One region of the Aquabacterium sp. G14 genome, then DNA from elsewhere that is predicted to be linked to it. Evidence: predicted binding sites of a transcription regulator. Region 1 holds the regulator's gene; the other holds the start of a gene.

The links. Region 1 encodes FliA, which starts transcription of late flagellar genes. Its sites were predicted from a motif close to CTAAAGTTTNNNNNNNNNNNGCCGNTA; they were not measured.
Region 2: the regulator FliA is predicted to act here: its motif matches at 4,463-4,489, upstream of fliD (flagellar filament capping protein FliD).

What each region holds. Positions count from the first base shown of each region.
Region 1 is NZ_JBBEYB010000005.1:129,733-135,243, reverse strand. Features, by position in the region: gene flhA (flagellar biosynthesis protein FlhA) at 1-602, shown strand, start outside; gene flhF (flagellar biosynthesis GTPase FlhF) at 599-2,317, shown strand; gene WIT60_RS07770 (P-loop NTPase family protein) at 2,365-3,207, shown strand; gene WIT60_RS07765 (RNA polymerase sigma factor FliA) at 3,213-3,938, shown strand; gene WIT60_RS07760 (methyl-accepting chemotaxis protein) at 4,103-5,511, shown strand, end outside.
Region 2 is NZ_JBBEYB010000011.1:104,477-109,987, forward strand. Features, by position in the region: gene WIT60_RS12655 (flagellar brake protein) at 1-451, opposite strand, end outside; gene WIT60_RS12660 (flagellar protein FliT) at 470-817, opposite strand; gene fliS (flagellar export chaperone FliS) at 814-1,227, opposite strand; gene fliD (flagellar filament capping protein FliD) at 1,407-2,699, opposite strand; gene fliD (flagellar filament capping protein FliD) at 2,948-4,435, opposite strand; gene WIT60_RS12680 (flagellin) at 4,548-5,447, opposite strand.

The DNA.
Region 1 (5,511 bases):
CCGCCAAGCTGCTGGGCCGGGTTGAGACCCAACAGCTGGTGGAGCATGTGACAAAACTGGCTCCCAAACTCATCGAAGACGTGGTTCCCAAAATGGTCGGCATCCCCATCCTGCAAAAGGTCCTCCAGCTCCTGCTGGAAGAGGGTGTGCACATCCGCGACATGCGCTCCATCATCGAAACCCTGGCCGAAAGCGCCTCGGCCGGTGGTCAGGTGGCGCAGGATCCGGCCGAGTTGGCCCGCCGCATTCGCATTGGCCTGGCTCCTGCCATCGTGCAGCAGATCTATGGCCCGGTGAAGGAGCTGGACGTCATCGCCATCGAGCCCGACCTCGAACGCCTGCTGACCCAGGCCCTGACCTCGCCCAACGGTCCCATGCTGGATCCGGGCGTGGCCGACCACCTCACGCGCCAGGCGGCCGATGCCACCCAGCGCCAGGAAAACATGGGTCAACCGGCCTGCCTGCTCGTGCCAGACGCCATCCGCCCCTCGGTGGCCCGTCTGCTCAAGCGTGCGGCCCCGCGTCTGAAGGTGCTGGGCCACAGCGAGATCCCTGAGACCCATTCGATTCGCATCGGTACCCTGATCGGAGGCCACGCATGAACGTCAAGCGCTTCATTGGACGCAACAGCCGCGAGGCCATGCAAAAGGTCAAGGCGGCATTCGGCGACGACGCCGTGGTCCTCTCCACCAAGCCCGCGGCCGAAGGCGGCATCGAGATCCTGGCGATGGCCGGCGAGAGCATCCCTGCGATCGACAGCTACGTCAAGGACACCCCCGCCCCCCGTGCGCCCGCCAGCACGGCGCCGGTCGGTGCTCGCAAGGCGGCCGATGCCCCTGCCGCCGCACCCGCCCGCTCGGCCATGGCCAACCTGGCCAGCTCCGTGCAGGACGACGTCAAGCAACTGGCCATGAGCACCTTGTCCTTCCAGGACTACGTGCGCGAGCGCATGCTCAAGCGTCGCCAGGCTGCCCTGCAGTCGCGCGCCGAGCCCGTGGCAGCAGCCAACGCCGAAGAACAACTCAGCCAGCGCTTTGCCGCCCCCAAAGCTGCCCCGATTCCCGAAGCGGCCGCAGCCATCGACCTGGGCGCCGATCTGGTTCACCGCCCCGTGGCCGCTCAGGCCCATGACGAACACCTGGCCGAAGACTGGGCGGCCTACCAGGCCGAAGCCGCGGCCGTGGCCAGCGCCCCGCGCGCGGCCGCACCCGTTCGCGCCGCCCGCGCCACCGCAACGCCTGCCGCGCACGCCGACCTGACGATGGCTCAGATGGTGCCTGCTTCAGCCGTCCGTGCCGAAGCTGCGCGACCCAGTGCCGTCGAAGTGGCCACCGCCGAAGCCCTCAAGGCAGCGCAGGACGCCAACGCCTTCATGATGAGCGAGCTGCGTGCCATGCGCGCCATGATGAAAGAGCGCTTCGACACCATGGCCTTCGTCGAAAAGCTCGGCCGTACGCCGGCCCAGGCCGCCCTGGCGCAAAAGCTGCTCGATGGCGGTTTCTCGGCCGTGCTGATCCGCAAGATGCTCGACGCCATGCCCGCCGAAGTCATCGACGGCACCCACGACGAAGTGCAGTGGGCCACCCAGGTGCTGCAACGCAACCTCAACACGGCCGACCGTGAACGCGCCATCGAAGACCAAGGCGGTGTGTTCGCCCTGATCGGCTCCACCGGTGTGGGCAAAACCACGACAACTGCCAAGCTGGCCGCCACCTTCGCGGCCAAGCACGGTGCTTCCAACCTGGGTCTGATCACCCTGGATGCCTACCGCGTCGGCGCCCATGAACAGCTGCGTGCCTACGGCCGCATCCTGGGCGTGCCCGTGCACATGGCCCACGACCGCGCCGCGCTGGAAGACCTGCTGGAGCTGCTGTCCGGCAAGAAGATGATCCTCATCGACACCGCCGGCATGGCCCAGCGCGATGGCCGCACCAAGGAACTGCTCGACCTGCTGGCCCACCCCAGCATCAAGAAGCTGCTGGTCATCAACACCGCGGCCCAGGGCGACGCCATCGAAGACGTGATGCACGCCTACCAGGCCGATGCCTGTGCCGGCGTCATCCTCTCCAAGCTCGACGAGGCCGTCAAGCTCGGCCCGGCCCTGGACGCCCTGATTCGTCACAAGCTCAAGGTGGTCGGCGTGGCCAACGGCCAGCGCGTGCCCGAAGACTGGCACCGCCTGTCCTCGCAGGCCCTGGTGCACCGCGCCCTGCGCGCCAGCCTGAACCCGGCCTACCGCCTCGACCCCACCGAGGTCAGCCTCGTGTTCTCTGCCCCCAGCCACACGGAAACCCAGGCCGCCGCCCGCGCCATGTGAAGCCTCGTGGCTCCCTGAACGCAAGCCAACGTTCTCAGACAGCGCCGATGACACGCCACGCCCGTTCCCAGGCCGGCTCTGCCGGCACCCGCGCCCACCATCCTGTTGACCAGGCCCAGGGCTTGCGGCAAATGTTCGTCTCACGCGTACTGCGCTTCATTCCGGTGGTGGCCAATGGCCGATCCGGCTGTGGCGGGCTGGTGCTGGAGCGCCTGTGTGCCGCCTACGCCGGCTTTGGCCTTCACACCCTCGTGGTCGATGCCAGCGAACAGGCACGCGCGCCCAGCGAGCTGGTGGCCTTTGATCTGGCCGAGGGCATCGAGCCCCTGTCCGACCAGATCAGCTACATGGCCGCCAGGGGCTTGCCTCTGCGCCATGTGGATGCCCGTGGCTCCTGCGCCAGCCTGCTGCCGGCCCTGGCCGATGCCTCGCCCCGCAGCGATGTGGTCTTGGTACACGCCTCGGCCAGCGAGATCGTGCGCCTGTTCGGCCAACCCGCTCGCGGCATGGCATTGCGCCCCCTGATTTTCACCAATGACATGGCCGAGGGCCTCACGGATGCCTATGCGGCCGTCAAGATCCTCAGCCAGCGCGGCGGCTGGATGAGCTACGACCTGTTGCTGTGCGCCCCCGTCGAGAGTGCCCAGGCCGAGCCTGTCGCTCAGCGCCTGGCCCGTTGCGCCGATGACTTTCTGGGGGTGGCCCAGCGCAGCGCACATCAGCTCGACCCCCAGCAAGCGGCCACCGCCGATCCCGATCCCCACTTCATGGAAATGGCTGCCGCGTTGCTCCACGGTGCCTTGCCCTTGAGCTTGGGCGATAGCGCCTTCGAACACCTCACCTCACCAGGGTCGGCCTTGCCGGCTCGCGTTGCCTCGGCCCATAATTGATGTACATGGAACCCAGCACGTACACCGCCAAAGGGCGTCTCGACGTCAATGGCATGTTGCGCCAGTACAGTCCGCTGGTGCGCCGCTTGGCGCATCAGATGATGGCCAAATTGCCTGCCAACGTCGAGGTCGACGACCTGATCCAGGTGGGCATGATCGGTCTGGCCGACGCGCTCAGCCGCTTCGATCCTGCGCAAGGGGTGCAGATCGAAACCTTTGCCACCCAGCGCATCCGGGGCGCCATGCTCGATGAGTTGCGAGGGGCGGACTGGCTCAGCCGAGGCTCCCGCAAGCAGCAGCGCGACATCGAAGGCGCCGTTCATCGTCTGGAGCAGCGCCTGGGGCGTGCGCCGCACGAAAGCGAGATCGCTGCCGAGATGGGTTTGAGCCTGCCCGATTACCAGGACATGCTCGGCAAGGTGCGTGGCACCCAACTCATCTATCTGGAAGACATGAGTGGCGACGAGGGTGATCAGGATTACCTGGATCGCCATGTCGCCGACAGTGGCAGCGACCCGCTCAGCCTCCTGCAGGACGATCGCATGCGGCATGCCCTGGTGGAAGCGATCAAGAAGTTGCCCGAACGTGAGCAACTTGTCATGAGCCTCTATTACGAAGAGGACATGAACCTCAAGGAAATCGCGGCTGTGCTGGGGGTGACCGAATCCCGCGTCTGCCAACTGCACAGTCAATCCATCGCCCGTCTGCGTGTCAAGTTGCGAGAGTGGTGAGGGGGCCCGGAGCGCTGCGCGTGGTCTGGTGATGTGTTGGCTTTGAAATGATTCAAATCAAGGGCATCGCGTTCGCTCCCCTGATTTTCCGTGGCAGCGTGCTTTTTTGCGCACCCTTTCCGGGGTTGTCCCGATAAGATGCGCCCACGAAAAAGGACATCTTCATGCGCGCTGACTCCTCTCCCGGTTACCTGTTCCACCGTCATGACATTGTGGTGCTGTGGGGCATCGCCGCTGTTTTTCTGGGCACCCTGGCTTACGGCTGGATCTACAACAACCTGACCCTCGGATTGTTGTTGGGCTTGCTGTTCATGGGCCTGTCCCTGGGGGTTGCGGCCATGTCCAAAGGCGGCTTGCTCAGCCGCGTGGGGCTGCCTGTCCTGGGCATGACCATGGTCGGCCTGATGATCCACGTCGCGCGCGGACACAGTGAGGCGCACTTTGCCGTGTTTGCTTTCCTGGCTTGCTTGGTGGTTTATCGCAGCAGCGCGGCCATCATCGCCGGGGCGGTTGCCATCGCCGTTCACCACATCACGTTCAACCAGTTTCAGACCTGGGGTTGGGGCCCGATGTGCTTCACCGAACCCAGTTTCATGCGGGTCATCGAGCATGCGCTCTACGTGGTCGTGGAGTCGATCGTGCTGGTCTTGCTGGCCCTGCGTGCCCGGTCGGACTTTGCCACGGCCGAAGAATTGATGCGCATCGTCGAACAGATCCAAGGCGACGATGGCACGGTCAATTTGCAGGTGTCTCACCTGTCAGCGCGGGGGCGCGTGAGCCGCAAGCTGCTCGATGCCCTTCAGCACATTGAAACAGCGATCCAGCAGGTGAACCGCTCGGCCGACGCCATCCGACAGGCCAGTGCCGACATCGCGCACGGCAACCAGTCTCTGAGCAGCCGTACCGAAGATGCGGCTGCCAGCATCGCGCAAACCGCCGCGTCGGTCGAGGAAATTGCCTCCACCATCCGCGCCAGCGTGGACAACGCACACCAGGCCAACCGCCTGGCAGGGCAGGCCTCCGATGTGGCGTCACGCGGTGGTGACGCTGTGCACCGCGTGGTGGACACCATGGCCGGCATCCAGCAGTCCAGCCGCAAGATCACCGACATCATCGGCGTCATCGACGGCATCGCCTTCCAGACCAACATCCTGGCGCTCAATGCCGCGGTCGAGGCCGCACGGGCCGGCGAACAGGGCCGTGGTTTTGCCGTGGTGGCCAGCGAAGTGCGTAACCTGGCTCAGCGCAGTGCCGAAGCGGCCAAGGAAATCAAGCAACTCATCACCCGCAGTGTCGAGCAGGTGGACAGCGGTAGCAGTCTGGTTGGCAGCACCGGTGAAATCATCGGTGAGGTCGTCGAACAGGTGCGTCGCGTCAGTGCCCTGGTCAGCGAAATCACCGTCTCCAGTTCCGAGCAGAACGATGGGGTTGGCCAGATCAACCTGGCCATCACCCGGCTGGATCAGACCACACAGCAAAATGCCTCCATGGTGGAGCAGACGGCTGCTGCGGCAGAGCGACTGCGCCAGCAATCCGATGAGCTCGTTGCCGCCATGGCGGTGTTCCGGGTGTC
Region 2 (5,511 bases), on a different contig from region 1:
TTTTGGCCTGGAGCGGGTGGGCAAAATGGGCCGTTGGCATGGCGCTGACCGCAGGCCTGACGCGAAAACTGGTGCGCCGTTGAAAGCGGTACAGCTCGCGGGGGTAGCGCGCGTTGATGACATTGAGCTGGTCACCGTGCACCATCACCAGCCCCCCCAGGTCGAACTGCAGCTTGATGCTGTCGAGGTAGGCGACCGCCGTGACCTCGTTCGATTCCAGCAAGGCGCGCAGGCCGGCGTGGTTGCTTTCGCCGCTGAAACCCACGAGTTCCCGATCAGGCTCGATGTTCCAGATCAGCGTGGTGTAACTGTGCCCCTCGGGGCTGCTGAGGGTGACCAGGGTGCGGGAGGCTTCGACCTGGCGCAGCAGATCGAAGATCTCGATGGGGGACGTGATGCGGTAGTCATCCAGCGCGCTGGCTTGCGCGCGGTCGTTCAACGGTTTGCTCATCGTCCAGGATCGAGATACTCAGTGCATCTTCTTGGGGTCTATGGAAGCGCCCATCATACGGCTGAGATCGTGCAGCCATGGCTCGGTGAGCGTGCGGATTTCCGCATCGTTGAAGAGGATGCGCTGCATGATGCGGCTTTTGAGCGCGCGCTCGTCGCGGCCGAGGGTACGGCTTTCCGAGGCGTGCTTGAGTTGCGCGATCAGCACGGCGCAGGCGCCTTCGAGCTTGACCACGGTGTCCCAGTCGCCGGTGCGGGCGGCCTGCAGCATGTCCTGGCTGGCGGATTCGATGGCCTCGTAGTAGCCGAGCAGGTTGCGGGAGAGTTGCTCGGTTTCGCGGGCGGTGATGAGGTCGGGGGCGTTCATGCTTGGATCCTCATGGCTGCGGTCGAGGCGGGGGCGTCGGAGGTGGGGGCGATTTGCAGCCAAGCCTCACGAACAGGTTTGAGCAAGTTCACGCACTCGTCCAGCGCGGCGGTGTCGTTGCGCAGGTTGGCCTGGGTCAGGCGCAGGGTGATGTAGGCGTACAGATCGCTGAGGTTCTGGGCCACTTCGCCACCCTCGGCCAGGTTCAGGCTGGCTTTCAGACCTTCGTCGATGATGCGGATGGCCTTGCCAATGGCGGCGCCTTTGACCTCTACCTGCTTGTTCAGCATGGCGCCGCGTGCTTGCGCGATGCTGTCCAAGGCCCCGTTGAACAGCAAGGTGGTGAGTTGATGGGGGGATGCGCCGTTTACGCCGGTTTCGACGTCGATGCGGCGATAGGTGTTGCTCATGTTGCGTTGGCTGAACATGCTGGCAGTAGAACCTGTGGCTGTGGCGTACATCGTAGATCTCGTGCAGTGGATGCTGATAACAGCGTTGAATTGGTTATCGGCAGCACGGCCCGTAGCTTGACCCCTTTATGCCTGTTTGATGCCGTAGAAACAGGCCTCAAAAAAGCATCAGTTCCGGCTTATGCACGTGAGGCAACTGGCAGGATCGAAGATTCATTGTCTTCCATCCCGGTTTGGGATGGAAGACCTTGGTACTGATCCAGCAAACGCTGGCGAAGCAAGGTGCCCGCCGTGCTGCTGGGTGAGTTCGCAGCCAGGTCGGTGCTGGGCTGGGCAAGCGCGCCAGCATCTGGCGGGGTTGCGGTCGTGTTGGCCGGAAGGTCGGCCAGCACCTGTTGCGCCAGCATGGTCTGGCTTTGGCGCACAGCGGCGGAATCCTGCTGCAAGGCAGTGGACAGCTGCTGCGTGTTGATCTGCAACTCACCCGCAGGGGTGCGGGTCATGCCCGTTTGTGCCAGTGTGCGAGCCAACTCTGTGGGCTGATCGGGTGTGCCCAGCAGGCTCTCGGTGCCGCGTTGCACCGAGTTGGCCACGCTGCCGCCCAGCTTCTGCAAGGCGTTGTAAGCCTGGGTGAAGTTCTGGGCCGCTTGTTGCCTGCCTGTGCGGTCAGGCCCGACGTTGATGGTGGCCGGCATATCGGTGGGGCTTTTCAGGATCAGGCTTAAGCCCGCCTGGCTTTCGATGGCATTCAGCGGGGACTCCACCGCTTCGTCGTTGATCTGCGCCTTGGCATTGCTTGCAGATTGCAGCAATTGCATCCCGGTCGTGCCCATTGACGAGGGGTCAAACCCCAGCGCGCTCAGGGCTGCGACGTCCGAGCCGCTCTCAGCGGGCGCTTGGGGGGCGTCAGCCTCTTCGGTCGTGATCTTGAAGCCGTTGTCTGCTCCGGTGCCGGTCGAACGCAGCACCAGCCTGGAACCGGTCGCGTCAGACACCACCGTGGCGACCACGCCAAGCCCAGCGGCATTGATTTTGTCGCGCACGCGGTCCAGCGTGTCGTTTTTCGGGCCGAGCACCACGTTGGCCTTGGGCCAGTTGGGGTTGGGGGCGAAGGTGGTGGGGGGCACGTCCCACGAACCCATTTCGATGTTCAGCGTACCCAGCCCGACCACGGTGGAGAGCGACGAAAACGTGGCGGTGCTGGTGATTTGGGCCGACGCCAGTTGGGTTACGTTGACCTGATACGTTCCGGCTGGCGTCTGTGCATTGCTGCGTGCGGTGACAGCGGCGGGGGCGCCAGAGGATGCAACGGTGGATGACCACAGTGCTTTGCTGGTCAACTGCGATGCCGCTTCGGACAGGGCCGTGATGGCGCTTTGTCGCATGCCGCTAGATGAAATTTCAGCGACATCCTCCAGCTGGGGGGGGCGCGGCGTCTCAGTGTTCAGGCGTGCCAAAGAGGCGTTGCTCATCACTTTCGTGAGATCAACGCCTTCTGTTGTGCCGGCTGATGAGATCGTTGCCATGATGAACCCCCGATACCGCAAGACACCTTACAGAGGAGCAGTGACACCGCGTCACCAGAAAACTCCTTGATGTCTATGCCTTCGGTAGTTCGAAAGAGAACTTTAGGCTTGATCTAGATATGTTACAAATTCAATGGTGGCGGAGTGAGTGAAGCTGCGGAGTAGCCCATTGTCGGCCCGACTACCTCAGTCGATCACTTGTTGGAGTTATTGTTCCACTGCGTGACTTGCTGGTTTATGTAGGTCGACAGGGTGTTGAGGGATGCCATGCGGCCATCCAGCGCCTGATACTGCTTGTTCAGTCGCTCTGCCACCTTGGCCACCCGATCTTCCAACTTCTCCTGGTCTTTCTGATTCCGTGTCAGACTCTTGGTCAGGCCTTCTTTGCGGGTGGACAGTAGGCCGTCGGAGCCAGTCAACGCTGTGGCAAAGTCGGCCAATTTTTGGGCCATACCCGTAACGCCCGACTCGCTGTTGCCAGCAAACAATTTGGCGAGTTTGCTAGGGTCGGAAAGCGCGGCATCCAGCTTGGCGGTGTCCAGCGTGAGCGAGCCGTCGCGCGGCGTCGCGGCACTGCTGCTGGTCAGGCTCAGAATACTGAAATCAGCAGCCCCGTTGTCACTCAGCAGCCCTCGCAGGCGGCCACGGAGGTTCAGTACCGTGTTGTCGCCCTGCAAGGTGCCTCCGACCTTGGTGGCTGCATCGTAGGCCGTTTGCCTGGTGAGAAAGCCATTCAAGGCGTTGTAAGAGGCCGCGAACCGCTGTACCGCTGCGCGCTGCGATCCGGTGTCGTTGCCGATACTTAAAGTAACAGGCGATGTGGTGGTGGCCGCCACGGTGAAGCTCACACCTTCAATCACATCCGAAAACGTATTGTTGCTGGATGAAATTGCCAAGCCGTCAATGGTGGCACGCGCATTGGTTGCAGCCACCGTTTGTGTCATGCCTGTACCACCGACGGCTTGTGGGTTGATGTAATTCAGTTTGGCGAAGCCATCAGTCAGCGGAGTCTCGCTGTCGATCTGCGTCGCGCTGATGCGCATGGCATTTTCTTCGCCGGTGCTATTGCTGCGAACGAGCAGGCGGGCGCCGCTAGAGTCTTTCACGATGCTGGCAGTGACACCAGACTTGGCGTTGTTGATCGCATCCCGAACATCGGCCAATGTGGTGGTGGCGCTGTTGAACGTGAGGTCCAGCTTTTTGGCTTCGCCCTTAGGCACAAAGTCGCTGGGTGCGCTTTCGTCAATCGCGTTTGTTGCGGGGTCGTCGGCTGTTGCACCGCCAGACCAGGTGCCCAGTTCGATGGTCAGCTTACCGCTGCCCAGCACGCTGGTACTGCTGGCAAACGAGCCCGATGCCAAACTTTGAGCCGAAGCGAGTTGCTTGACCTGAACGCTATAGGTTCCACTGGCCGCACCAGCTTTGGCTGAGGCCGTGAGCGTGGAAGTATTGCTGCTTGTGGCTGTGTTTTGCGTCCACAAGCCGGCTTTGGTTAGCTCGGTCGCTGCAGCTGATAAATCCGAGATCAAGCTCTGGACTTGCCCATAGGTGGAGATTTGAGTCTGGATCCGAACCGCAGTCGATTGCAGGTTGGCGAGCGGCTTTTTTTCAAGGGCGACCAACTGCGACACGATGCTACTGACATCCAGCCCACTGCCGATGCCTGTTGATGAAATACTCATGGCAATGCCCTCCGAGCTTGAGGATGTTATCGGCCGGTACAAGCAACAACTTGAGGCTCGATTTGTTGTCGAGCCTCAAGTGTCATTTACTGCTGAACTCACGTCAAAGGGTTTAGCCCTGCAGCAGTTTCAGTACGTTCTGAGGCAACTGGTTAGCCTGGGCTACCATGGCGGTGCCAGCCTGCTGCAGGATCTGCGCGCGACTCAGGTTGGCTGTTTCCTGCGCAAAGTCGGCATCCATGATGCGGCTGCGCGAGGCGGTCAGGTTTTCGCTCATCGTCTGCAGGTTGTCGATGGTGGTGCTGAAGCGGTTCTGTACGGCACCCAATTCCGCGCGGCTGGAGTTGATGGCCGTCAAGGCTGCATCAATGGATGTCAGTGCTTCGTTTGCACCGGCGACGTTCGAGATATCCAGAGCGGATACGGCAACGCCTTGACCGGCGATGCTGAAGCTCTGTGTGCCACCTGTCAAAACACCGTCAAACACCACAGCGCCTGTCACACCCTCGGGAGCTGCGTAGGTGATGTTAATGGCCGCTCCGGTCGTGCCTGCAGCGCCCAAGCCGAACGTGGCCATAGTCGCGCCGGTGGTATTGGTGTCATTGAACGTCGTGGTGATGTTGCGACCATCAGCTGCGATCAGCTCGATACCCGAGCCAGTGTCTTTGGCGACCACACCTGTCACTGCCGACTTGGCATTGATGGCGTCGAGTGCGTTGGAGCGATTGGTTGTGGCATTGGTTGTGGCGCCAATAGTGATGTCAGTGCCATTGATGTTGACGGTAACATCACCAGGGGCGGTCACTTCTGTGCCGTCGGTTTGGGTTCCCTGGGCTACCGTTGTTTTGCCTGCGGTGGCCGACAGACCAGGTGCACCTGAGGCATTGATGGCTGCGGCAATGGCCTTGGCGTCGTTGGCGATGGTGCCAAGACTGTAGTCCGTGCCACCGATGGTGACTTTGGCTGCTGCTGTGGTATCGCTGGCAGTGCCGATGCTTTGGTTGGTTGCCAAGACGCCTTCAAACTTGCCCAGATCGCTGGTGCGTGCGCTGGCAATCTTGTCAATGGTGATGGTC